DNA from 2 places in the Arthrobacter sp. HS15c genome. Region 2 is predicted to be linked to the other one. Evidence: riboswitches for the same ligand, from Rfam matches in the RefSeq annotation. Region 2 holds a riboswitch; the other holds the start of a gene.
The links. A riboswitch is a leader RNA that binds a small molecule or an ion and turns the genes downstream of it on or off. The one in region 2 is predicted to bind glycine.
Positions count from the first base shown of each region.

Region 1 (11,584 bases), on a different contig from region 2:
GGCGTCGTAGAACTCGTCCAGGGTTTCCAGGGTGGCCTGCTCGAGGAAGACGCCGTTCTTTTCGGCCTTCCGGATGGCTTTGCGGGTCCGGTAGCTGGTGCCCATGATGAGCTCCTCGGAGTCCTGGGTGCCCGCGAGGGTCTTGATGAACATCCAGTTGACGTTGGCGAAGTTCATCTCCGAGCCCTGGTGGGCGAATCCCAGGCTGGCGAGGGCAGCCACCAGCGGCCGGTTGTCCGTGATCTCAGGGTGCTCGGCGCCGTCCTCGTCGCGGGCGACGAAGGGCAGGTTCGGGGAAATCCGCAGCTCGGCGGCCTTGCGCTCCGTTGCCCTGGCTTTGAGGAGTTCGACGACGTCACGCACCAGGGCGTTGTCGGTGTAGTCCATGAGCGGGCCCTTGGCGCACTCGCACACCGTGTAGCCCCAGCGGTTGGTGGTGTAGTTCAGCTTGCCGGCGGCCACGAGTTCGCCGTTGCGCCGGACGCCGAAGAGCTCCACCGCCTGCCCGCGGGCACGCTGGAACCGGGCGAAGTCGGCGGACTGGATGAAGCTGTTTTGCGGGTGCGTGACGGAGAAGGCCTCGAAATCGGCGTCGCTGAGGACAGCGAACTCGAGCTCGGTTCCGGCCTTGATTGAATTCACGGAAAAATTCCTCACCTGTGGATGTGCTGCCGGGATGGTGGCAGCGCTGACCTGTTGTGGACGTGGTTGGGTGGCGCGGCTCAGTAGAACTGGTTGCCGGTGCGCATGGTTTCGAGGCGACGGAAGACACGTTCGGCGCCCTGGACCCAAAGCCGGTGCCGGACGGGTGCCAGGACAAAGTCGTAGCAGCCGACAAAGTCCGTGACTGTTTTGCTGAAGCTGGTCTTGAACATGCCCATGCCGTGAAGGGTGTGGGATTTGTCCTTGATCCGGGCGGCGGGCGGGGTGCCGCAGAAGTCGTACTCGGTGCAGCCAAGCTCCTTCATCCTGCGGATCGCGGCCCACTGGACCAGGTGTGAGTCGCCGTACTGCTTCCGGTTCTGCGTGGAACCGCCGTCTTTGTAGGTTGCTTTGGATCCGTAGTTGATGACAAAGGCGCCCACGCTGGGTTTGCCGTCTTCGTAGACAAAAAAGAAGCTTCCCTGCCCGCGGTCGCAGAATTCGTCCCAGAACCGGGCGTAGTACTCGTAGCTGCGCAGCGGCATGGACCCTTTGGCGTTTACGGTGTCCGCCATCAGGTCGTAGAGGGCGCGGTAGGTTTCCGGGCCCTGCTCCCGCTGGACCACCTCACAGCCTTCGCGCTCCGCGCGGCGGATGGCGTTGCGGGCGCGGGAGGAAATGGACCGGAACACTTCGTTCTCCGGCGCGGAGATGTCCAGCAGGGCCGTGGAGTCGTTGGACTGGATGTTGGGGGCCTTGACCAGGCCGGCGGCAGCGAGCTGCGACTGGACCTCCGGGGCGCCGACGATGTCCGGCTCCACCTTGATCGCGAAGACGTTCAGCTTTGCGGCCTTCACGAATTCGGCGCAGGCGGCGAGAGCCGGCTTGAGGTCCGCCGCGGAACCGATGTCGGGTCCCTTGATGAGGTACCAGAGGCGGCCCAGGACCGGGAATTTCTTCTCCAGCACCAGGTTGTAGCTGGCGCCCCCGCCGGACTCCAGGACCAGGAAGCGGACGTCCCAGCCGTTGCCGTTCTTCACTGACGCGTAGGCCGCGGACTGCAGCATGTTGCCGCCGTTTGGGTTGGCGGTGACGTGCTTGTCCCAGTTCTCAATTTCCTCGCCTGTGGCAAAGCGGGCGGTGAATTCTCGCAAGGGGGCCGTGTCCCGTCTGTTGGTCTTGTGCGCGGTTTTGTATGTGTGGCTGCGTGCGGACATGTAGCCACAAGTCTAAAGCCTGATCCTCTCCGGGCATTCCAGGGCCGCCCTCCGGGGCCCGCCTTGACTCGTTGTCCGCGCTTCGCGAGGGTTGACGGATGGAGCCGTACCCTGAACAGTCCAGCCGCCCGTCCGGGACCGCCGCACGGAAATATGGGACCGGCGCACAGGTCCTGGCTCTCGCCGTCTTCCTCGGAGCCTCCGCGCTGGTCGCCTGGCTGGGGGCCTTTGCCACGGTGAGCAACGTGAACGGCTGGTATGTCAGCGCCGACAAGGCTCCGTGGACCCCGCCGAACTGGGTGTTCGGTCCGGTCTGGACGGCGCTTTATGCGGCCATGGCGGTGGCCGCCTGGCTGGTGTGGCGCCGCCGTGTCCCGGAGTCGCGCCCGGCGCTGGCCGCCTACGGCATCCAGCTGGTGCTCAACCTGCTGTGGACGCCCGTGTTCTTTGGCCTCTACCCCGTGCTGGGCACGGTTGCGCTGTGGCTGGCGTTCGCGATCATCCTTGCACTGATTGTGGCTGTGACGGTGACGGTGCTCCGCTTTGGACCGATCAGCCCGGCAGCCGGACTGCTCCTGCTGCCCTATGTCACCTGGATTGTGTTCGCGTCATCCCTGAACGTCTGGGCGGCGCTGCACAATTAGCATTCGACGACGTTGACGGCGAGGCCGCCCATGGCCGTTTCCTTGTATTTGGAGCTCATGTCGCGGCCGGTTTCGCGCATGGTGACGATGACCTCGTCGAGGGACACCCGGTGCGAACCGTCGCCCCAGAGCGCCATTTTCGCGGCATTGATGGCCTTGGCTGCGGCGATGGCGTTGCGTTCGATGCAGGGCACCTGGACCAGCCCGCCGATGGGATCACACGTCAGGCCCAGGTTGTGCTCCATCGCAATCTCCGCCGCGTTCTCTACCTGCGAGGGGGTTCCGCCCATCACCTCGGCGAGGCCGGCGGCCGCCATGGACGACGCCGACCCCACCTCACCCTGGCAGCCCACTTCAGCACCCGAGATGGAGGCCTGCTCCTTGTACAGCACCCCGATGGCGCCGGCCGTGAGCAGGAACTTGACCACAACGTCATCCCGGTCCTGCTGCGTGGCGCTCTCCATGCCAGGGGCGAAGTGCAGGGCGTAGTACAGCACGGCCGGAATGATTCCGGCGGCGCCGTTGGTGGGGGCGGTGACCACGCGTCCGCCTGAGGCGTTCTCTTCGTTGACGGCCAGTGCGATCAGGTTGACCCATTCCTGCCAGTATTTGGGGTCCCGGTAATCGGGATCGTGGTCCCGGCTTTCCTTCAGGAGCCGCTCGTGCCAGTCGGGGGCGCGACGGCGGACCCTCAGACCGCCGGGCAGCAGGCCTTCGCGCTTGAGGCTGACCTGGACGCAGCTCTCCATGACGGAGTAGATGTGGAGAAGCCCTTCGCGGATCTCCTGCTCGGACCGGGAGGCCCGTTCGTTGACGAACATGACCTCGCCGATGGACAGTCCCTTGGACTGGCAACGGCCCAGGAGTTCGGCTGCCGTCCGGAACGGCAGGGGAAGTTCCTTCTTTGATTCATCGAGTTCCTTCAGCGCTGCATCTTCCTCCCCCTCGCGGACGATGAATCCGCCGCCGACGGAGAAGAAGGTGGCACTGTGGAGGACTTCGCCGTCGGCGTCGGAGACGGTGAAGGTCATGCCGTTGGTGTGCCGCGGCAGGATGGTCAGCGGGCGCAGGACCATGTCCTTCACGGCGTAGGGCAGGGGGACGGAACCGGACAGTTGCAGGGTGCCCGTTTCGGCGATGGCGGCCAGCCTGTCCTCCACCTCGTCGGGAAGGATCTTCTCGGGGTGGAAGCCCTCCAGGCCCAACAAAATCGCGGTCATCGTCCCGTGCCCGTGGCCGGTGGCGGCGAGCGAGCCGTACAGGTCGACCCGAAGGCCGGCCACTTTGTCCAGGGCGCCGGACTGCTTGAGCTCCTCGGCAAACACCGCAGCAGCCCGCATCGGCCCGACAGTATGCGAGCTCGAAGGTCCAATTCCGATCGAAAAAAGATCAAAGACACCAACAGCCATAACTAATCCTTACTCATTTGTGACTCATGTGCAGTTGGTCGGGTGCAGAGCACGCGGAGGATGCCGGTCCCACCGGGCAACCAGCCCGGCGGGACCGTTGGCGTCAGGCGAGGTTGGCAACGCCCGGGTAGAGCGGGTGGGCTGCGGCGAGGACCTCGACGCGGTGACGCAGCCCGGAAAGGTCCGCGCCGGCGTCGGCCATCAAAGCCTCGGCGATGATGTCCGCGACCTCGCGGAAGGCTGCCTCACCGAAGCCGCGGGTGGCCAGCGCCGGGGTGCCGATCCGCAGCCCGGAAGTGACCATCGGCGGGCGCGGGTCGAACGGCACAGCGTTGCGGTTGACCGTGATGTCGATCTCCGCGAGCCGGTCCTCGGCCTGCTGGCCGTCCAGTTCGCAGCTGCGGAGGTCCACGAGGACCAGGTGCACGTCGGTGCCGCCGGAGATCACATTGATCCCCTTGGCGGTGACGTCCGGCTGGACCAGGCGGTCGGCCAGGATCCGGGCGCCGGCCAGGACGCGTTCCTGGCGTTCCTTGAACTCGGCGGACGCGGCGATCTTGAAGGCCACGGCCTTGCCGGCGATGACGTGCTCCAGCGGCCCGCCCTGCTGGCCCGGGAACACCGCCGAGTTGATCTTCTTGGCGATCGCGGCGTCGTTGGTCAGGATGATGCCGCCGCGCGGACCGGCGAGGGTCTTGTGCGTGGTGGAGGTGGTCACGTGGGCGTGCGGCACGGGTGAGGGGTGCAGCCCGGCGGCGACGAGGCCGGCGAAGTGGGCCATGTCCACCATCAGGTAGGCGCCCACGGAATCGGCGATCCGGCGGAACTCGGCAAAGTCCAGCTGCCGGGCGTACGCGGACCAGCCGGCAACGATCAGCTGCGGCTTGTGCTCCTGGGCCAGGCGCTCCACCTCGGCCATGTCGATCCGGTGGTCCTCTTCGCGGACCTGGTACGGGATGACGTTGTAGAGCCGGCCGGAGAAGTTGATCTTCATGCCGTGGGTCAGGTGCCCGCCATGGGCCAGGTTCAGGCCCATGATGGTGTCGCCCGGCTTGATCAGCGCGTGCATCACCGAGGCGTTCGCCTGCGCACCGGAGTGCGGCTGGACGTTCGCGAACTCGGCGCCAAACAGGGCCTTGACCCGGTCGATGGCCAGCTGCTCGATGACGTCGACGTGCTCGCAGCCGCCGTAGTAGCGCTTGCCCGGGTAACCCTCGGCGTACTTGTTGGTCAGGACCGAGCCCTGCGCCTGCATAACAGCCACCGCGGTGTGGTTCTCCGAAGCGATCATCTCCAGGCCGTCCCGCTGGCGGCCCAGTTCGTCGTCGATCTTGGCTGCGATCTCCGGGTCCAGCACGGACAGGTCCGCGTCCAGGCTCGGGGAGACAACCTGCTCGAACACTGCCGTGCTGGTGCCTGCGGCAGCGGCGCCGCTCACAGCTCGCCGCCGTTCTTGGAGGCGTAGTCCTGGGCGGAGAGCAGCGGGCCCTCGGACTCGGCAGCCACCTTGAACAGCCAGCCGGCGCCGTACGGGTCGCTGTTGATCAGTGCGGGGTCATCGACGACCGCCGGGTTGGTTTCCGTGACTTCACCGGTCACCGGGGCGTACAGGTCCGAAACGGACTTGGTGGATTCCACCTCGCCGCAGGTCTCCCCCGCGGTCACGGTCGAGCCGACCTCGGGCAGGTCCACGTACACAATGTCACCGAGGGCGTCCGTGGCCACGGCGGAAATGCCGATGGACACCACGTTCCCGTCCTCACGGGAGACCCACTCGTGTTCCTCGGAGTACTGCAGTTCAGCGGCAACTTTAGCCATGTGTTTTTCCTTCAGTTAGGTTTGCGAAAAGCGAGAGAGCGTCGGTTAAAAACCTGCGAAAAGTGAGAGAGCGTTGGGGCTGGGATTCCGGCAGCGTGCGTCAGAGCGACGAAGGAGCAGCACGCAGAGGATCTCAGCCCCAACGCAACCCGAAAGCTACTTTTGGCGCTTGTAGAACGGCAGGGCCACCACTTCGAACGGCTCCGTCTTGCCGCGGAGGTCGATGTCCAGGGCGGTGCCGGGCTCGGTGAGGGCGACGTCGACGTAGGCCATGGCCACCGGATAGCCCAGGCTTGGCGAGGGCTGGCCGGAGGTGACTTCGCCAACCACTGCGCCGTCCTTGAGGACCGGGTAGTGGCCGCGGCCGGCACGGCGGCCCAGGCCCTTGAGGCCCACCAGCCGGCGGCCGGTGGTGGTGCTGGCGCCGGCTTCCTTCTTGGCGGCGAGCGCGGCCTTGCCCACGAAGTCGCCTTCCTTGGAAAGCGCGACGACGGGTCCCAGGCCGGCGGCGAACGGGTCGCCTTCCAGGGAGAGCTCGTTGCCGTACAGCGGCATGCCGGCCTCGAGGCGGAGCGAGTCGCGGGAGGCGAGGCCGGCAGGCACCAGTTCCCCCTCGTCGGCAATGGCGACGATGGCCTGCCAGAGCGCGGCGGCGTCGTCGTTGGCCACGAAGATCTCGAAGCCGTCCTCGCCGGTGTAGCCGGTGCGTGCCAGCAGGAGCTCCTGGCCGGCTCCGGCCACGAGGAAGGGGACCTCGACGGCGGCGTAGTACTTGAGCCCGGTGACCAGGCTGTGCTGGGCGGCGGGGACCAGGCGGAGGAGGAGCTCCTCTGCTTTGGGGCCCTGGACGGCGATGAGCGAGGTCTCGGCGGAGACGTCCTCAACCACGACGTCGAAGCCGGCGGCCCGCTCGGCCAGCGCAGCTGCCACCGTCATGGCGTTGCCGGCGTTGGGGACCACCAGGAAGCGGTCCGTGCCGTCCGCAGCGGCCGGACGGCGGTAGGTGATGAGGTCGTCGATGATGCCGCCGTCCTCATTGCAGATCAGCGAGTACTTTGCCTTGCCCACGGCCATCGCGGAAATCTTGCCCACCAGGGCGTAGTCCAGGAATGCTGCGGCGTCCGGGCCGGTCACCCAGACTTCGCCCATGTGGGAGAGGTCGAAGATGCCGGCCGCCTTGCGGACGGCGTGGTGCTCGGCGAGCTCGGAGCTGTACTTGAGCGGCATCTGCCAGCCGCCGAAGTCGGTGAAGGAGGCGCCGAGCTTCTTGTGCTCTTCGTAGAGCGCTGTGTAGTTCTCAGTCATCACGGAATCCTTAGTTTTCAAACTCGGAAAGCGGCGGGCAGGAGCAGATCAGGTTTCGGTCCCCTGCGGCGCCGTCAATGCGGCCCACGGGCGGGAAGTACTTGTCCTGCTTGAGCGAGGCAACCGGGAAGACGGCCTGCTCACGCGGGTAGGCGCGGTCCCAGTCAGTGCTGATCACGGCGGCCGCGGTGTGCGGGGAGTTGCGCAGCGGGCTGTCCACAACGGTGAAGTCGCCGTCGGCCACCTGATCGATTTCGGCCCGGATCGCGATCATCGCGGTGATGAAGCGGTCGATCTCGTGCAGGTCCTCGGACTCCGTGGGTTCCACCATCAGTGTGCCTGCCACGGGGAACGCCAGGGTGGGGGCGTGGAAACCGTAGTCGATGAGGCGCTTGGCCACGTCCTCGGCCGTGACGCCGGTCTTGGCGGTCAGCTCGCGCAGGTCCAGGATGCACTCGTGTGCCACCAGTCCGCCTTCGCCCGTGTACAGCACCGGGAAGAAGTCGTTGAGGCGGGCAGCGATGTAGTTGGCCGCGAGCAGCGCCGACTTGGTGGCCTCGGTCAGGCCCGCACCGCCCATAAGCTTCACGTAGGCCCAGGAAATCGGCAGGACGCCTGCGGAGCCGAAGCGGGAGGCGGAGATCGGGACGTCGTTGCCTTCGGTCCAGGTGGCCGCGTTGCCCGGCATGAACGGTGCCAGGTGCGCCTTGGCCGCGACCGGGCCAACGCCCGGGCCGCCGCCGCCGTGCGGGATGCAGAACGTCTTGTGCAGGTTCAGGTGCGACACGTCGCCGCCGAACTGGCCCGGCTGGGCCAGACCAACCAGGGCGTTGAGGTTGGCGCCGTCAATGTAGACCTGGCCGCCTGCGGCGTGGATGGCGTCGCAGACCTCTCGGACGTCGGCGTCGTACACCCCGTGGGTGGACGGGTAGGTGATCATGATGCAGGACAGCGCGTCCCTGTTGGCCTCGATCTTCGCGTACAGGTCGGTGTGGTCAATCGTGCCGTCGGCAGCCGTGGCCACCACCACTACCTTCATGCCGGCCAGGACGGCGGAGGCCGCGTTGGTGCCGTGCGCCGACGCCGGGATGAGGCAGACGGTGCGCTGGTCGTCGCCGCGGGAGAGGTGGTAGCCGCGGATGGCCAGCAGGCCTGCGAGCTCGCCCTGGGAGCCGGCGTTGGGCTGGATGGACACCTGGTCGTAGCCGGTGATCTCCGTGAGCTGGGCTTCCAGGTCCGCGATCAGTTCCCGCCAGCCTTCGGTCTGGGAGTCAGGCGCGAACGGGTGGATGGAGGCGAACTCGGGCCAGGAGATGGCTTCCATTTCGGCCGTGGCGTTCAGCTTCATGGTGCAGGAGCCCAGCGGGATCATGGTGCGGTCCAGCGCGAGGTCGCGGTCCGAAAGCTTCCGGATGTAGCGCAGCAGCTGGGTTTCGGAACGGTGGGTGCTGAACACGGGGTGCTGCAGGAAGTCGGAGGAACGCTCGACGGCGGCATCCAGGGCGAACGCGTCCGTCACCTCCGCCGGGGCGGCACCAAAGGCGGCCAGGACGCCGTCGACGATTGCCGGCGTCGTGGTTTCGTCCGTGGAGAAGCCCACGGTGTCCGCGTCGATGCTGCGCAGGTTGATGCCCTTGGCTTCGGCGGCGGCAACGATCCCGGCCGCCTTGCCGGGGACGGACACGGTGACGGTATCGAAGAAGCTGGTGTGGAGCACGTCCAGGCCGGAGGCCTTCAGGGACGCGGCCAGGGTCTTCGCGTGGCCGTGGGCGGTCTGGGCGATCGCCTTCAGGCCGTCCGGGCCGTGGTACACGGCGTACATGGACGCCACGATGGCCAGCAGTGCCTGCGCGGTGCAGATGTTGGACGTGGCCTTTTCGCGGCGGATGTGCTGCTCGCGGGTCTGCAGCGCCAGGCGGTAGGCGGGAATGCCGGCGGAGTCCTTGGAGACGCCCACCAGGCGGCCCGGCATGGAGCGCTCGAGGCCCTTCTGCACGGCCATGTAGGCAGCGTGGGGTCCGCCGTAGAAGAGCGGGACGCCGAAGCGCTGGGCTGAGCCGACGGCGATATCGGCGCCCTGCTCGCCGGGCGGCGTGATGAGGGTGAGGGCCAGGAGGTCGGCGGCCACGGTCACCAGGGCACCGCGTTCCTTGGCGCCGGCGATGACGGCGGAGTGGTCGAAGACCCGGCCGGAAACACCGGGCTGCTGCAGTACCACGCCGTTGATGACGCCGTCGGGCAGGCCCTTGGAAAGGTCAGCAACCTCCACTTCGAAGCCCAGCGCCTCGGCGCGTCCCTTCACGATGGCGATGGTCTGCGGCAGGCAATCGGCATCGAGCACCGTCTTGCCGTCGCGGGCGTCCTTGTTCTTGTTGGCCCGGCGCATCATCAGGACGGCTTCGGCCACGGCGGTGGCTTCGTCCAGCAGCGACGCGTTGGCGATGGGCAGGCCCACCAGGTCCTGGACCATGGTCTGGAAGTTCAGCAGCGCCTCGAGGCGGCCCTGGGAGATCTCCGGCTGGTAGGGCGTGTACGCGGTGTACCAGGCCGGGCCTTCGAGGATGTTCCGGCGGATCACCGCGGGCGTCACGGTGTCGTAGTAGCCCTGGCCGATCATCTGCACGGCGGTTTTGTTCTTCGCGGCGAGCTTGCGCAGTTCGGCGAGGGCTTCCACCTCGCTCAGGGCCTCTGCCAGCTGGAGGCCGGAGTCCTGGCGGATGTCCTTCGGGACCGCGGTATCCACGAGCGCATCGACGGTGTCGTAGCCGACAGCCTTGAGCATGGCGTCGACGTCGGCCTGGCGGCGGGCGCCGATGTGCCGGTCAACGAAAGACGTAGAGGCTGAATTGACAGTCAAAAGGAACTCCATAACTCAGGCGGCGCAGGGTACGCCACATCGATTCGGGTTCCTCCCCACTCTGTATTGGACCTGAGAGTTTCCGCGCGGTCCGCTGCTGCGGGGCCGGCGCTTGCACCGTCGGTGAGCACAGCAGTCCTGATGTTCCGGAGCGATCCGGGACACGTCAGGCGGACAGCCTGCTACTTTCCAGAGTTGCCTCGCCGCGGCGGTACATGGGCCTGAGAGATTCCTGGGGAGGATTTGCTCCTACGGCGCCTGCTTGTACCTACTAGCAGAACTCTCCCGCCGCAGATCAAAGGCTTATTCATTTGGGATTGACATCTTGCATGGCCGGTGACAGCCATCACCAATTGTCCTATGCCGCAGGCTTTCGGGCAAATGGCGACCGCCCGGGACGTGCACCGCCAGCCCTGCGGGCATTCAGCCCCTCAGCCGCTCCACCGCGGCAAGGAGTTCCGCCACATCCCCCTGCCGGCCGTCGGCGTTCCCGGACGGACCGCTTTCCCACATGGCGTTGAAATACAGCCCGTCACCCATATAGAGCACGGCCTTGGCCATTGCCTTGCCGACGTCGGCGCCGATCAGTTCCAGCCACTGCTGCTGGATGGCCGCGAAACGGCGGCGGGCCTCCTCGTGGGCCACCTCGGCCAGGCGGGTGGCGGCAACAAACGAACGGTCCATCGGGGTGTCGGACCAGAGCGATGAACGGATGAAGTACGCGGCGGCACCCTCGGGCGCGGCCGCCATGGCGGCGAGGTCCTCGCCGGCCAGGCGGTCCAGCCGTTCAAGGGTGGCGGTGATCAACGCCTCCTTGTTCGGGAAGTGGTACAGCAGTCCGCCCTTGGACACGCCGGCCTTTTTGGCCACGGCATCCAGCGTGGCTGCGCGCTCCCCCACGTCGATGAGGAGTTCTTCGAAGGCGTCGAGGACGGCATCATGCGCAACGGGTTTTCTGGCCATGGTTCCAATCATGCATCCTTGGGGGCTTCGATTTCTTAACTATACCGTCCAGACGGTACAGTTATTGCATGACCACGTCCGCAGCCTCCCGGCAGAACACCAACAGCACCTCCGTCACGCCGTCCACCGCCCGGTCGACGCCGGCTCCCGGTCCGGCACCGGTTCCGGCGAGGGGCCAATGGCGCGACTGGCTTGCGCTGGGACTGCTGATGTTCCCGGTACTCCTTGTTGCAGTGGACAACACGGCGCTGACGTTTGCACTGCCGGCCATTGCGCGGAGCCTGGAAACATCGGGCGTCCAGCTGCTCTGGATCGTGGACGCCTATCCGCTGGTGCTCGCCGGGTTGCTGGTTGCCATGGGCAGCCTCGGTGACCGGATAGGACGCCGGCGGCTCCTCCTGATTGGCAGCGTCGGCTTCGCGGCCGTCTCGGCGGTGACGGCTTTCGCGCCGAGCGCCGAGTGGCTCATCGCCGGCAGGGCGATGCTGGGGTTCTTCGGGGCCATGCTGATGCCGTCCACGCTGTCCCTGATCCGGAACATCTTTCCGGACCCCAACCGGCGCCGGCTAGCTGTTGCCATCTGGGCGGCAGGCTTTTCCGGCGGCGCCGCGCTGGGCCCCATTTTCGGCGGCTGGCTGGTGGAGCAGTTCTGGTGGGGCGCCATCCTGCTGGTCGCGGTGCCCATCATGCTGCCTCTGCTGGTATTCGGTCCGGCTTTCATCCCGGAGT
Region 1 is NZ_JBFOHM010000011.1:22,481-34,064, reverse strand. Features, by position in the region: gene ABV518_RS18105 (peptidoglycan bridge formation glycyltransferase FemA/FemB family protein) at 1-642, opposite strand, end outside; gene ABV518_RS18100 (lipid II:glycine glycyltransferase FemX) at 723-1,859, opposite strand; gene ABV518_RS18095 (TspO/MBR family protein) at 1,958-2,503, shown strand; gene ABV518_RS18090 (L-serine ammonia-lyase) at 2,500-3,912, opposite strand; gene glyA (serine hydroxymethyltransferase) at 4,016-5,350, opposite strand; gene gcvH (glycine cleavage system protein GcvH) at 5,347-5,730, opposite strand; gene gcvT (glycine cleavage system aminomethyltransferase GcvT) at 5,887-7,035, opposite strand; gene gcvP (aminomethyl-transferring glycine dehydrogenase) at 7,046-9,892, opposite strand; glycine riboswitch at 10,092-10,190, opposite strand; gene ABV518_RS18065 (TetR/AcrR family transcriptional regulator) at 10,316-10,855, opposite strand; gene ABV518_RS18060 (MFS transporter) at 10,924-11,584, shown strand, end outside.
Region 1: linked by a shared signal. The riboswitch ahead of gcvP (aminomethyl-transferring glycine dehydrogenase) and the one ahead of ABV518_RS09730 (methylenetetrahydrofolate reductase) in region 2 are both predicted to bind glycine.

Region 2 (11,584 bases):
TACATTGACGCCGTGCCCGCGATCGCCCTGGCATCGGTGAACATGATGTCCCTCTTTGGACTGAACCGCCGGCTCCGCGGCGCGATCGCCGGGCATCTGGCGATCTACGAGATGACGTCCTCCCGGCCCAACCAGCTCTACGGCAACGGATTCCGCCGCCACAACCTTGACGCCGCAGCAACCGCCTACTTCGACGAGCACGTCGAGGCGGACGCAGTGCATGAGCAGATCGCCGGCCGGGACCTCGCCGGAGGACTGGTGGAGGCGGAACCGGCCCTGCTCCCGGACGTGTTGTTTGGCGCGACGGCGGCCATCGCCCTGGACACCAGGCTTACCCTCCACATCATGGACGCGTGGGAGAACGGACGATCGTCGCTCCGTACCGTTCTCCCCGCTGCAGCATGACGACAGAAAGACAGGAACACATGGACCAGGAATCCGCCGACAGTTCGATCATCGTCTGCCCGGACGGGCCGCTGCTGGTCCGCGGGGACTTCGAGATCCTCACGCCGTCGGGGGAACCCGTGCCCAGGCAGCGCAGGACGGCGGCACTGTGCCGATGCGGGGCGTCAGCGATCAAACCGTACTGCGACGGGACCCACAAACGGATCAAGTTCCGGACCGAACCTGCCATGCCGGCAGACCCAGAAACGTAGGTCTTGATCCATCACTTCTAATGACTTATATAGTGTGGAAAACATCGCTTTTCCTTAACGCTCTGCCGGTAGATACTGAGACCCACACCACGAAAATCCCGCAGAGCGAAGAAGCAGAGATGAAGAAACGTATCCCGCACCGGCAGTTCCACAGCAAGAGTTCCCGGAAAGGCCGCGAGGTGCGGACCGGCGAACATTGCCCGCTGAACGGATGGTGGGCGCCGGCCGGCCAGGAGGCAGATGCGCAGCTCGTCGCCGAGGGGAGCATCATGCCGCCGAGCAGCGGCGAGTTGGTGAAATGGACTTTGATGGCGAGCCAGTTCGGATCACGAAAACCCAAGTACGCCCTCTCCGCCGCAGGAGCGTCCATTGACAGCCTCTAGCCAACTGTCCGCACAAGAAGGCTGTGAAGACGGCTGCCACTTCTGCGAAGGCCCGGAAACAGACTGAACTACCCGTTGATCTCCACCCGGATGTAGTCCCGCATTCCAGGACACCCGGCGCCAGCGCTGCAGGCCTGTTACGGTTTCAGCCCTCGCGCGCCGCCCCCGGAATCAGCGCTGCTGCCGGGGCCGGCGCCTGCTCCGGCCCGCCGGGAACCGAATCGAGGCTGTTGAAGCTGTAGAGGTGGACACCCGCGATGCTGCCGGGACGGCTTTCCAGCCCGGCAATCAGCGAGTCCGGCGAGTACTGGTCGCCGCTCAGGAGCTTGAGTGCCAGCGGGCCCTTGCGGCTGAGGAACTTCAGGGAACTTCCGACGCCGATCTGTGTTCCCAGCGAGACCAGCTTGGTCCGCGGCAGGGACCCGGCCACCCCCGCCCAGACCGGCAACTCCACGCCTTCACGGCGCAGGAGCGCGGCGAAGTCGAGGATTGTCGATGCTGAGAAGCACATCTGCGTCACCACGTGCGAGGCCAAGTGTTGCTTGGCCAGCAGGGCGTCCAGCACGTCCACCGGGCCAACAAGGGGATGACCCTCGGGGTAGCCCGCAATGCCCGCCCGCATCGTCCCGCCGGTGTACTGCGCGATATCTTCCAGCACGGGAAGGGCGGACTCGTAGATACCGGCAGGCTTCTTCCGGTCGCCGCCGATCACGAACACCTCGCCGATGCCGGCGGCGTCGCATTCACGAAGGATTCCGGTCAGCTCGGCGCGGCTCTGCAGGCTCCGGGCGGCGAGGTGCGGGATGGCCTTGTAGCCGAGCACGCTCAGCTGCACTGCGGCGTGCATGGTCCGCTCAATGCCGTGGTGGGGCAGGCATGTCACAGTGACCGGTGTCGTCAGCGGAACCTTGGCCGCAACGCGCTCAACGATTCCCTCGGTGGGGATGATTTCGATTCTGGTGGGCCAGGAACGGCGGCCGTCGGAGGTGGACGGTGAAACGGTCATTGAGGAACTCCATCATTCTGATGGCACCAAGGTGCCACGCTGATTCGGGTTCCTCCCCGCTCTGTATTGGACCTGAGAGTTTCCGTTTTGCCCTGCCGTCCGCAGTGCGCCACTTGCCCCGTCGGTGAGCCCGGTTTCCCGGACTGCTTTCCAGAGTTGCCTTGCCGCGGCGGTACGTGGGCCTGAGAGATTCCTGGGGAGGATTTGCTCCTACGGCGCCTGCTGAAACGTACCGGCAGGACTCTCCCGCCGCAGATCATAAGCATGTGCCACTGGTGGGTGACACGCCTCACACGCTATCTGGTTGACCGATGGGACGCAAAAGCATGGACCGCGGACCTTGCTGAGAAACCGCTTTCTGGGTAGTGTCCTTCTCAGCGCTCCGCAGTAACCGTCGTCATAGCAGCCGCCGGACCGGAGCGCAGTTCATTCCAATGACGGAAGAGAGAACATGCGAAGACGCAGTACCTACTTATCCATGTCCGCAGCCCTGGCCGTGGCAGGAGCACTGATCATTTCGGCTCCCGCAGGAGCCTCCCCCAACCCGGTGGCCGACCCTGGCGCCCAGACCGCCCAAACCCCGCTGGAGCGCCAGATTCTTTCCCCGGGGAACGGCTGGGCATCCGAAGGAACAGGCACCACCGGAGGCTCAGCCGCCGAGGACGCCAACGTCTACGACGTCTCCACAAAAGCCGAACTGCTGGCCGCGTTCGCCGCCGCCGGAACCCAGCCCAAGATTGTCCGGGTCCACGGAACCATCGACGCCAACACGGCACCTGACGGTTCACCGCTGACCTGCGAAAAGTACGCCGAAGGCACCGGCTACAGCCTGGACCAGTACCTCCAGGACTTCGACCCGGCAACCTATGGCCGCAGCCAGAAGCCTGCCGGCCCGCAGGAGGACGCCAGGCGCTTCGCCGCGGCAAACCAGGCGAAGTCCATCCGCTGGGACATCCCCAGCAACACCACCATCGTCGGCGCCACCACGGACAGCAGCATTTCCGGGGCAGCCCTCCGCGTCAACGGCGCCGCCAACGTGATCGTCCGCAACCTCACGGTGCGGGACGCCGCCGACTGCTTCCCGGCCTGGGATCCGACCGACGGCGCCGAGGGCAACTGGAACAGCGAATACGACCTGCTTCAGGTCATCAACCAAGCCACGCACGTCTGGATCGACCACAACGAATTCACCGACGCCCCCAACCTTGACAGCTCCCAGCCGCTCTACTTCGGCCGCCCCTACCAGGTGCACGACGGCGCCGTCGACGTCACCAACGGCTCGGACCTGGTGACCATGTCCTTCAACCGGTTCGCCGACCACGACAAGCTGCTCCTGATCGGCTCCACCGACTCGCCCACCCGCGGGGACCCCGGCAAGCTGCGCGTCACCATCCACCACAACGTGTTCGAAAACGTGGGCCAGCGCGCCCCGCGTGTCCGCTTCGGCCAGGTGGACGTGTACAACAACCACTTCAAGGTGACCGAAAACAGCACAGTCCCCTACGCGTACACGCTGGGCGCCGGATTCGACTCGCACGTCTACGCCGAGGCCAATGCGTTCACCCTTCCGGCTGGCGTCGACGCCGGCAACATCATCCGGCGCTTCAAGGGAACGGCCATCACCACCACCGCGAACGCCGTCAACGGCAAGATCGCGGACCTTCGCGCCGAATACAACGCCGCTGCCGCGCCCGCGGACCAGCTGGCCGAAGATACGTCGTGGACGCCAACCCTGCGCACCCAGGTCCACCCGGCCCAGGCAGTACCAGCCCTGCTCCAGGACTCCACCGGCCCGATCTTCACTGCGGGAGGGGAAGTCTGATGGCCGCCATCCTGCCGAACCGGCGCAGCGTCCTGGCCACCCTGGCGCTCACCGCCGGAACCATGGCCCTCTCGGGAACGGGCGTCGCTAACGCCGTCACCCAAACCGTCCTTGACCCCGCGAAACCCCGCACCAAACCGGTCATCTTCGTCGTCGGGGACTCGACGTCGTCGGCATACCAGCAGTCCGAACGCCCCCGCGCCGGCTGGGGACAGGCCCTGCCGCTACTGCTGGGGCCGCAGGCAACGGTGTTTGACTACGCCTGGTCCGGCGCCTCCTCCAAGAGCTTTGCCGACGCCGGAAAGCTGGACCGGGTCCTGGCCATGATGCAGCCGGGCGACTACCTGCTGATCTCCTTCGGCCACAACGACGAGAAAGTGGCGGACCCCGCACGGGGCACGCTCCCGGACACCACGTTCAAGGAGTACCTGGGCCGGTACGTCGACGGCGCCAGGGCACGCGGAGGAAAGCCGGTCTTGGTCACCTCCGTCGAACGCCGCCGTTTTGATTCCTTCGGGAATGCCGGGGATTCCCACGGCGCGTATCCGCAGGCCGTACGGGAACTCGCCGCGGCGTCCGGCACTCCGCTGGTGGACCTGACGGTTTCGTCAAAGGAGCTGTGGCAGCAGCTGGGGCCGGAAGGAACCAAGGAACACTTCCTTTTCCTGGCCCCAGGCGAGCACCCGCAGTATCCGCAGGGCTCGGAGGACAACACGCATTTCCAGGCCGCCGGTGCGCTGGCGGTGGCCCGCCTCGTGGCACGCGAACTGCAGGCCAAGCAGATCCTCCCGCCGGGCTACTTCCTGAATATCGACGCCGCCATCGACCCCCTGCTGGGAATGTACTGGCCGGCTGAACGCCCCATCGACGTCCCGGTGACGCTCGACGTCGGACCGGGCAGGACGTTCGCCACTGTACAGGCCGCCGTCGACTCTGTGCCCGCGGACAGCTCCCAGCGCACGGTCATCAGGATCCAGCCCGGCACGTACAGGGAGATGGTGCGGGTGCCCAGCAACAAGCCACGAATCTCCTTCGTCGGGCAGGGCAGCCGGCCGGAGGATGTGGTGCTCGTCTACAACAACGCCTCCGGCACGCCCAAGCCCGACGGCAGCGGGAACTTCGGCACCTCAGGCAGCGCATCGGTCCGGATCGACGGGCCAGACTTCGTAGCCAGGAACCTGACGTTCAGCAACGATTTCGACGAGGCCGCCAATCTGGGGATCAAGGACCGCCAGGCCGTCGCGCTGCATATCACCGCTGACCGCTCGGTGCTGTCCAACGTCAGGTGCCTGGGCAACCAGGACACCCTGCTGGTCAACTCACCGGGGGCGGGCGTCCCGGCCCGTTTCTACTTCGAGGGCTGCTATGTGGAAGGGGACGTTGACTTCATCTTCGGCCGCGGGACCGCTGTTTTCAGCAGCTGCGAGATCAGGTCCCTGGACCGCGCCTCGACCACGAACAACGGTTACGTGTCGGCGGGGAGCCTGGATCTGTCGATCCGGTTCGGCTACCTCTTTGACCAGTGCCGGTTCGTCTCGGACGCCGCGGCGAACAGCGTCCACCTGGGCAGGCCGTGGCACGCCGGTGGTGACCCGCGCGCTGTGGCCCAGGTCCTGGTCAGAGACTCCTGGCTCGGCGCGCATATCTCGGGAACGCCCTGGACTGACATGAGCGGCTTCTCCTGGCGGGAGGCCCGGTTCCACGAGTACAAGAACATCGGCCCCGGCGCACAGGTGACCGCCGACCGTCCGCAGCTGCCCGTGGCTGAGGCGGGCAACTACACGGTCAGGACCTACCTGCAGGGAACGGACGGCTGGGCACCACAGCTCGCCGGCTCGACGGCGGACTGCAGCGTGGTGCCGTCCGAGGTCGCCGCGTAGCTTCTGCGCACACGGAAAGCGGACGACGGCGGGACCTCCCGCCGTCGTCCGCTTCCGTCTGGTGCCTATTGCCTGAAGGGGACCTTCTCCCAGCTCAGGACGTCGTCGCTGTCGCTGCTGTTGCCGGCCACGGTGAACCGAACGTAGTTGGTGGCGTTGGCCGATCCGTCCACAGTGATGCGCTGCAGGTCATCCGCGGCGGGCTGGCCGTACACATCCAGCCACGGTGAGCCCTCCGCCAGCGGCTCGTTCTCGGCAAAGACGTGGCTGTCGCCGTTGATGAGGTAGACCGGGCGGTCGAAGCGGTTGGTCTCCTCAACGATGGCAGCGACGATCTGGCGGAACCCGGACATGGTGGCCGGGGTGGCGGTAGCCGCGGCGAGCAGGGACGGGTCGAACATGTCGGCCTGGGTCATGAGGACAACAGCGCGGTCGTTGCGCCGCGCCGCATCGCTGAACGTCTCGCGGATCTGGTCGAGCACGGCATCCGTCCGGTGTTCTACCTCAGCCAGCTGCTCGGGCGTGGGCGCGGTCTCGCCGAGGCCGCTCCACGGAAGCAGCGAGTTGTTGCTGCCCTGGACGTTCACCACGGAGAAGGCCACGCGGTTCTGGGTGAAGCGGACATTTTCAGGGAGTCCCAGGCTCTCCTGGGTCCTGACCGGCATGGTGGCGCCCAGGGTCTTGCCGGGCTGGTCGAAGAAGACCTCCCGCAGCTTGTCCAGCCGTTCCAGCGGGTTGTAGGCGCCGTTGTTGGTGCGGTGGCAGTCCACCCACTCGTTGTCGCCCGGGGTGAAGACCAGGGGGTGCTCGAAGGTGTCGAACTGTGAGCGGATGCCGGCGAAGTACTCGTCCGAGCAGACCGAGGAGCCGTTCTTGATGTCGCCCACGTGGGTGACGAATTTCAGCGCGCTGTCGGCGTTGATGTCCTGGATGCGGGACGGGAACTTCGCGATTTCGGCGTCGCCGTAGGGGACGTCGCCGATGACGCCAAAGGTGAACGCCTGGCTGTCGGAGGTGTCGTTGGCTGCCTGGGCGGGCTGGGACGCAAGGAGGCTTAGCGCGAGGACGGCTGCCGCCGTCGTGGTTTTCAGGGTCTTGGAAGGCATGGAGGTTTCCCGTGTCTGCTGGGGTGGGATGGCTTAGAGCGTGCGGGTGCTGAGGAACTGGTCCAGCGCCGCGAGGTCGTCGGTGTTGATGTGGTCCACGCCGGCGTCGAACAGTTCGTTCCAGACGGCGTCGCGTGCGGCGCCGGGCTGGTGGGGGGTGGCCCAGAAGCGGACGCGGTACCCGTTTGTGTGCGCCTGGGCCACGTAGGCCTGCAGCTTCAGGCGTTCAGCTTCGGGCATGGGGCCAACGCCCTGCCAGGTGAAGAGCTTGGTCCAGTTGTCCCTGACAGCGGCATCAGCCCGGCGGGCATGCCGGAGGTGAGTTCGGCAGAGCGTCCGTCATAGAAGCCGAAGCGCTTTTCCTGTGCCTGCATGGTGGCCAGGGGGCTGTTCCAGCTGATGACGGCGGTGACGGGTCCGGTTTTGGTGCCGCCATTGCTGTAGCGGCTCATGATCTCCGGGTGCCCGGCCAGTTCCTTCTCGATGGCGGCGTAGGTGGCCTCCCCTTCACTCTTGATGTCGATCAGGAGCTGCAGGCTGCCGTCCCAGTGCGGATAGACACTGTGGCCCTGGTTCCGGACCAGTTCGTCCAACGGATCCAGGTAGAGGCTCTCGAGTGTTGCTCCCGGCTTGGCGTCCTCGAGGTCGTGGGCCACCAGGAGTTCGCCGTCCACCAGCCACACGTCTGCCTCAACGCTGGTGAATCCATGCTCGAGGGCATCGAACAGTGGGCGGTCATGCTCATAGTCGTTGTGGGCATGGGCTGCGGCCAGCGGCCGTCCGAGGACAACCGACGCCGGTGCGTTGGCGGGTTGCGCGGCCGGCGGGGCGGCGATTCCGGTCAGGGAGGTGAGGGCCACAAGAGCGGTGACGGCACTTTTCAGGAACACAGGGTTCTCCTTGGTACAGCAGGGGTCGATTCATTCCCAGGCGACCGGGGCGCTGGGCGGTGGTGCGTGAAAAGACTTCCTGCTGCGGAAGAACGGGCATGGCCCCAACGGTTTCGGGGCGGTGAACGCCAGGCGTCGTTTGGACATGCCGGGGTCAGGGACCCGGAAAACGGCCTGATGCTCCCCGGGTCGCGCTGGGTGTCATCACTCGGTGCGGGGTCCTGCGACCTGGTCCGTCGGACTGGCCCGTCTGCCGATCCTGTAGCCGGCCCAGAACGCCAGGACCAGCAAGCCAACGACTGCCACTGCCAGGCCAACCTGCGTCCCCTGGCTGACGAAGGCCATGCCGCTGCCTAAGAAAAGCTGGTTGCTCAGCGGCGCGTAGGCGAACCAGCCGATGCCGGCGCTCGCGTTGCTCCACGCAACGAGGCACCCCACCAGCACCGCGACGAGGCCCGCCGCGGGCACGACGGCGGCAGACAAGCGGGCAAGCTTCGGTGCCTTGCGGTCCCCGGATGTGTTGTGTTCCCCCATGACGGCGAGTCTAGCGGGGGCGGCACGGACCCGTTCAGTAGATGCGGCGAGTATCCGGCTCAATGGCCCACGCAAGGCGGTGGAGCAAACTGGCCACCCGGCCCCGGGTGACCGACCAGCGTGACAGCTCAGGTTCGGGGGCAAGGCGCTGTCGCGGAGCATTCGGAAGTGCGCTCGTGGCAGTGCTGTCTGATCCGGCAAGAAAGAGTGCAATGAAGCCTGAACTGTCCATGGAGAAGATTCCTGATGTGTGGATTTTTGGGGAGGGATGGTGGGTCGACGCGGCGCACCCCCCTTTCCGATTATCAGGCAACCCCCAAGAATCCACCAACCGGTTGACCAATGGCGTTAAAAACGGTCGACGGCTGGAGGTCCGCCGTCGGCCCTTTGCCGGTGGCGCCGGTCCCGGCACCTTCCGGCGGCATCACAAGTTGGCGGCTTCCTGCTGCGCCAGCCTGATCATGCGCAGTTCGTCCTCCACCGCGCGGGTCGGCCAATAGTCCTTCGACAGCTCATTTGCCCGGGTCAGATCTGCCGCCGGGAAGAGCTTTCCGAGCAGTCCGGCCGCCTGAAGCAGGGCGATCAGCGCCGTGGTCCTGTCATCGGGCGGCGTGGAAACGGGCTTGGCATCAGGCGCCCCGGCACCAGGCGACGTGGACTCCGCCGCCCCGGCGTCAGTCGTCCCCGCATCGTTGGCCTCAGGGGCGGCTGCCGTATCAGGCACCTCGAGAGCGGACGGCGGACCGCTGAGCGCGGCCTGGATTTTTTCCAGGAGCGCCGCCTCCGGACCGTGGTCCTTCTCCGGGTACCGTACGGGCCGGAACCGGGCCAGGTGCTTTTCGCCCACATGCACCACGATGCCCCGTGATGCCATCCCCTCGTAGGCACGCTGGACTTCGGCGCGGCCCTCCAGCATGGAAACCCACCGCTTGGGAGCGTGCGGCCGGGATTTGCCACGGATGAGTTCCAGCTCGTGCTGGAGATCCGTTTCCGGGCTGGTGCCGGTAGCCCTGACGTGCTTGCCCTGCAGTTCGATCGCGTCGATCAGGTCCAGTTCGGCCAGCATCGCACCGGCCAAGGCAGTCCTGAGTGCAAACACCGGAATGTCAGGTTTTCCGGTTGTGTCGTTCGTTGCCAGAAGGAGGAAGGCCTGGGGCAGGTTAAGCTCCGCCGCCTTCGGAATTTCAGCGTTCATACGATCATGGTGGCCCTGTTGGCCGCCCACCACAACGGGGATTTACAAGCGCCGGCGACGGCACGGACCAGCAGGCATAAGCTGAATATACAACGTCTCTCTTACAGCACCGGGGAGGTCATCATGGACACCGAAACCGCCGATGTGATCGGCCATGATGTCACCACCATCACCTGCGTGTGCGGCAACACCGTCGGCAAGGACGGACTGATCCAGGCCAATTCAGAGGGCGTCCCCGTCCACAACGGTGACCCCACCCAGGTCCCTGCCGGATTGGCGTCATGGCCCGCCGATGAGGATCTCTACACCCTGTGTCCCTCGTGCGGCCGCGTGTACCGTGACTCGGTGATCGAAGAGACCGGGACCGCACCCGTTGCCTTCCGGGTCGACGTCGCTGCCGGCCCCATTGCCGAGGCCATCCGGGTGCACTGGAGCCTCAGCAGCTGAGCGGCTAGAGGTAGTCGCCGGCCCGTTCGCGCGCGATTTCGAGCAGCGTGGAGTGGAAGGCCACCTCTGCGGGTGCGTAAACCTTGTCCTGGCGCTGTGCCAGCAGGATGCGGCGCAAGGGGGCCGCATCCCCGAGGCTGAGCACCCGGACGTCGGGGTGCTGAAGGGCGACGGCGGTTCTGGGCACCAGCGCCACTCCCATGCCGACGCTGACCATGGCCTGGGCTTCCTGGTAGTCGTTGGCGAGAAATCCGATGGTTGGTTCGAATCCGGCGTCGTGGGCGGAACGTTGCAGCACTTCCACGACGGGGTGCGCCTCCGCACGCACGATCCACGATTCGTTGCGCAGCTCCTCCATGCTCACCTCCTCCCGGTCGGCGAGCGCGTGGCTGCTGGCTACCAGGATCACGGTGCTCTCGCGGAAGACTTCCGTGACCCGGATGGAGTCGTCATGGAACCTGTTCCACGGGTAATCCCACAACAGGCACAGGCCGGTCACCCCTGACTGCAGGTCCGCCACCAAGTCATCGAAGCGCGCACTGCGCAGCGAGAGGCTGATAGCCGGGTAACGCTTCTTGAAGGTGCGGATGACTATGGGCAGGAAGGATCCTGCCAGCGTGGGAAACGTGCCCACCGTCAGTGCTCCCCGCTTGAGGCCGGCGATCTGGTCCAGGTCGGACTGGGCAGCTTTCATCTGCCGGATGATCTGGCGCGCATGGCTGGCCAGTACCTGGCCTGCTTCGGTGGGCACCACGCCACGGGAGCGGCGGTTGAGCAGGGGCTGGCCAACTTCCTGTTCCAGCTTGCGCAGTTGTTGGGAGACGGCAGAGGGCGAGTACATCATCAGGTCGGCCGCAGCGGTGATCGAGCCCTGCTCCACAACCTCCATGAGCAGCGCCAGGCGCCGCATGTCGAAAAGAGGCTGCTCGCCATCCTGAAGCATCGCTTTACCCCTCATCTTCTTTGGTTAATTCAGTGCACACACCACTTGCATCGGCTGGAACTAGGCCGACTTCTGAGGCCGGGCTACCCGAGCACGGGTGAACTGTCCCGCCCACCTAGAGTGATTGAAGCAATACTACATCCCCCTTCATTTATTGAACATTGTCTTAAGTTGTGATCCAGATCAATCTCTTATCAGGGCCCTTGAAAGAACCGAGGCACGAGGAGATGTGGACGAACAATGAAGATTGAAGCGGAGTGGATGCGCGGAGGCACCAGCAAATGCTGGGTGTTCGAGGCGGGGCACCTGAGCGAGGGCACGAGCCTGGACTCGTGGTTGCCCCGGGTGTTCGGCAGCCCCGACTCACGGCAGATCGACGGCGTTGGCGGGGCCACGTCGACCACCAGCAAGGCGATGATCCTGCACCGGCCCGCCGAGGAAGACATCGACGTGGACTTCACCTTTGCCCAGGTGGGCATCGAGGAGGCCGCGGTGGACTGGGGCAGCAACTGCGGCAACTGCTCGGCAGTGGTTGGGCTGTACGCGATTGAGAAGGGATGGGTGGTTCCCAGCGGGGACGTTACCCGGATCGTCACCCGCAACACCAACACCGGCCAGATCATCATCCAGCGTGTGGCCACCCCCGACGGCGCCCTGCCAATCGTTCCCGACGCGCAGATGGCCGGCGTGCCGTTCCCCGGCTACCGTGTGGGGCTCGGCTT
Region 2 is NZ_JBFOHM010000005.1:179,661-191,244, reverse strand. Features, by position in the region: gene ABV518_RS09745 (iron-containing redox enzyme family protein) at 1-405, shown strand, start outside; gene ABV518_RS09740 (CDGSH iron-sulfur domain-containing protein) at 426-656, shown strand; gene ABV518_RS09735 (hypothetical protein) at 689-1,039, shown strand; gene ABV518_RS09730 (methylenetetrahydrofolate reductase) at 1,185-2,045, opposite strand; glycine riboswitch at 2,206-2,304, opposite strand; gene ABV518_RS09725 (polysaccharide lyase family 1 protein) at 2,524-3,867, shown strand; gene ABV518_RS09720 (pectinesterase family protein) at 3,867-5,747, shown strand; gene ABV518_RS09715 (hypothetical protein) at 5,813-6,853, opposite strand; gene ABV518_RS09710 (hypothetical protein) at 6,887-7,093, opposite strand; gene ABV518_RS09705 (hypothetical protein) at 7,072-7,743, opposite strand; gene ABV518_RS09700 (hypothetical protein) at 7,948-8,277, opposite strand; gene ABV518_RS09695 (GPP34 family phosphoprotein) at 8,702-9,472, opposite strand; gene ABV518_RS09690 (hypothetical protein) at 9,596-9,919, shown strand; gene ABV518_RS09685 (LysR substrate-binding domain-containing protein) at 9,924-10,862, opposite strand; gene ABV518_RS09680 (PrpF domain-containing protein) at 11,103-11,584, shown strand, end outside.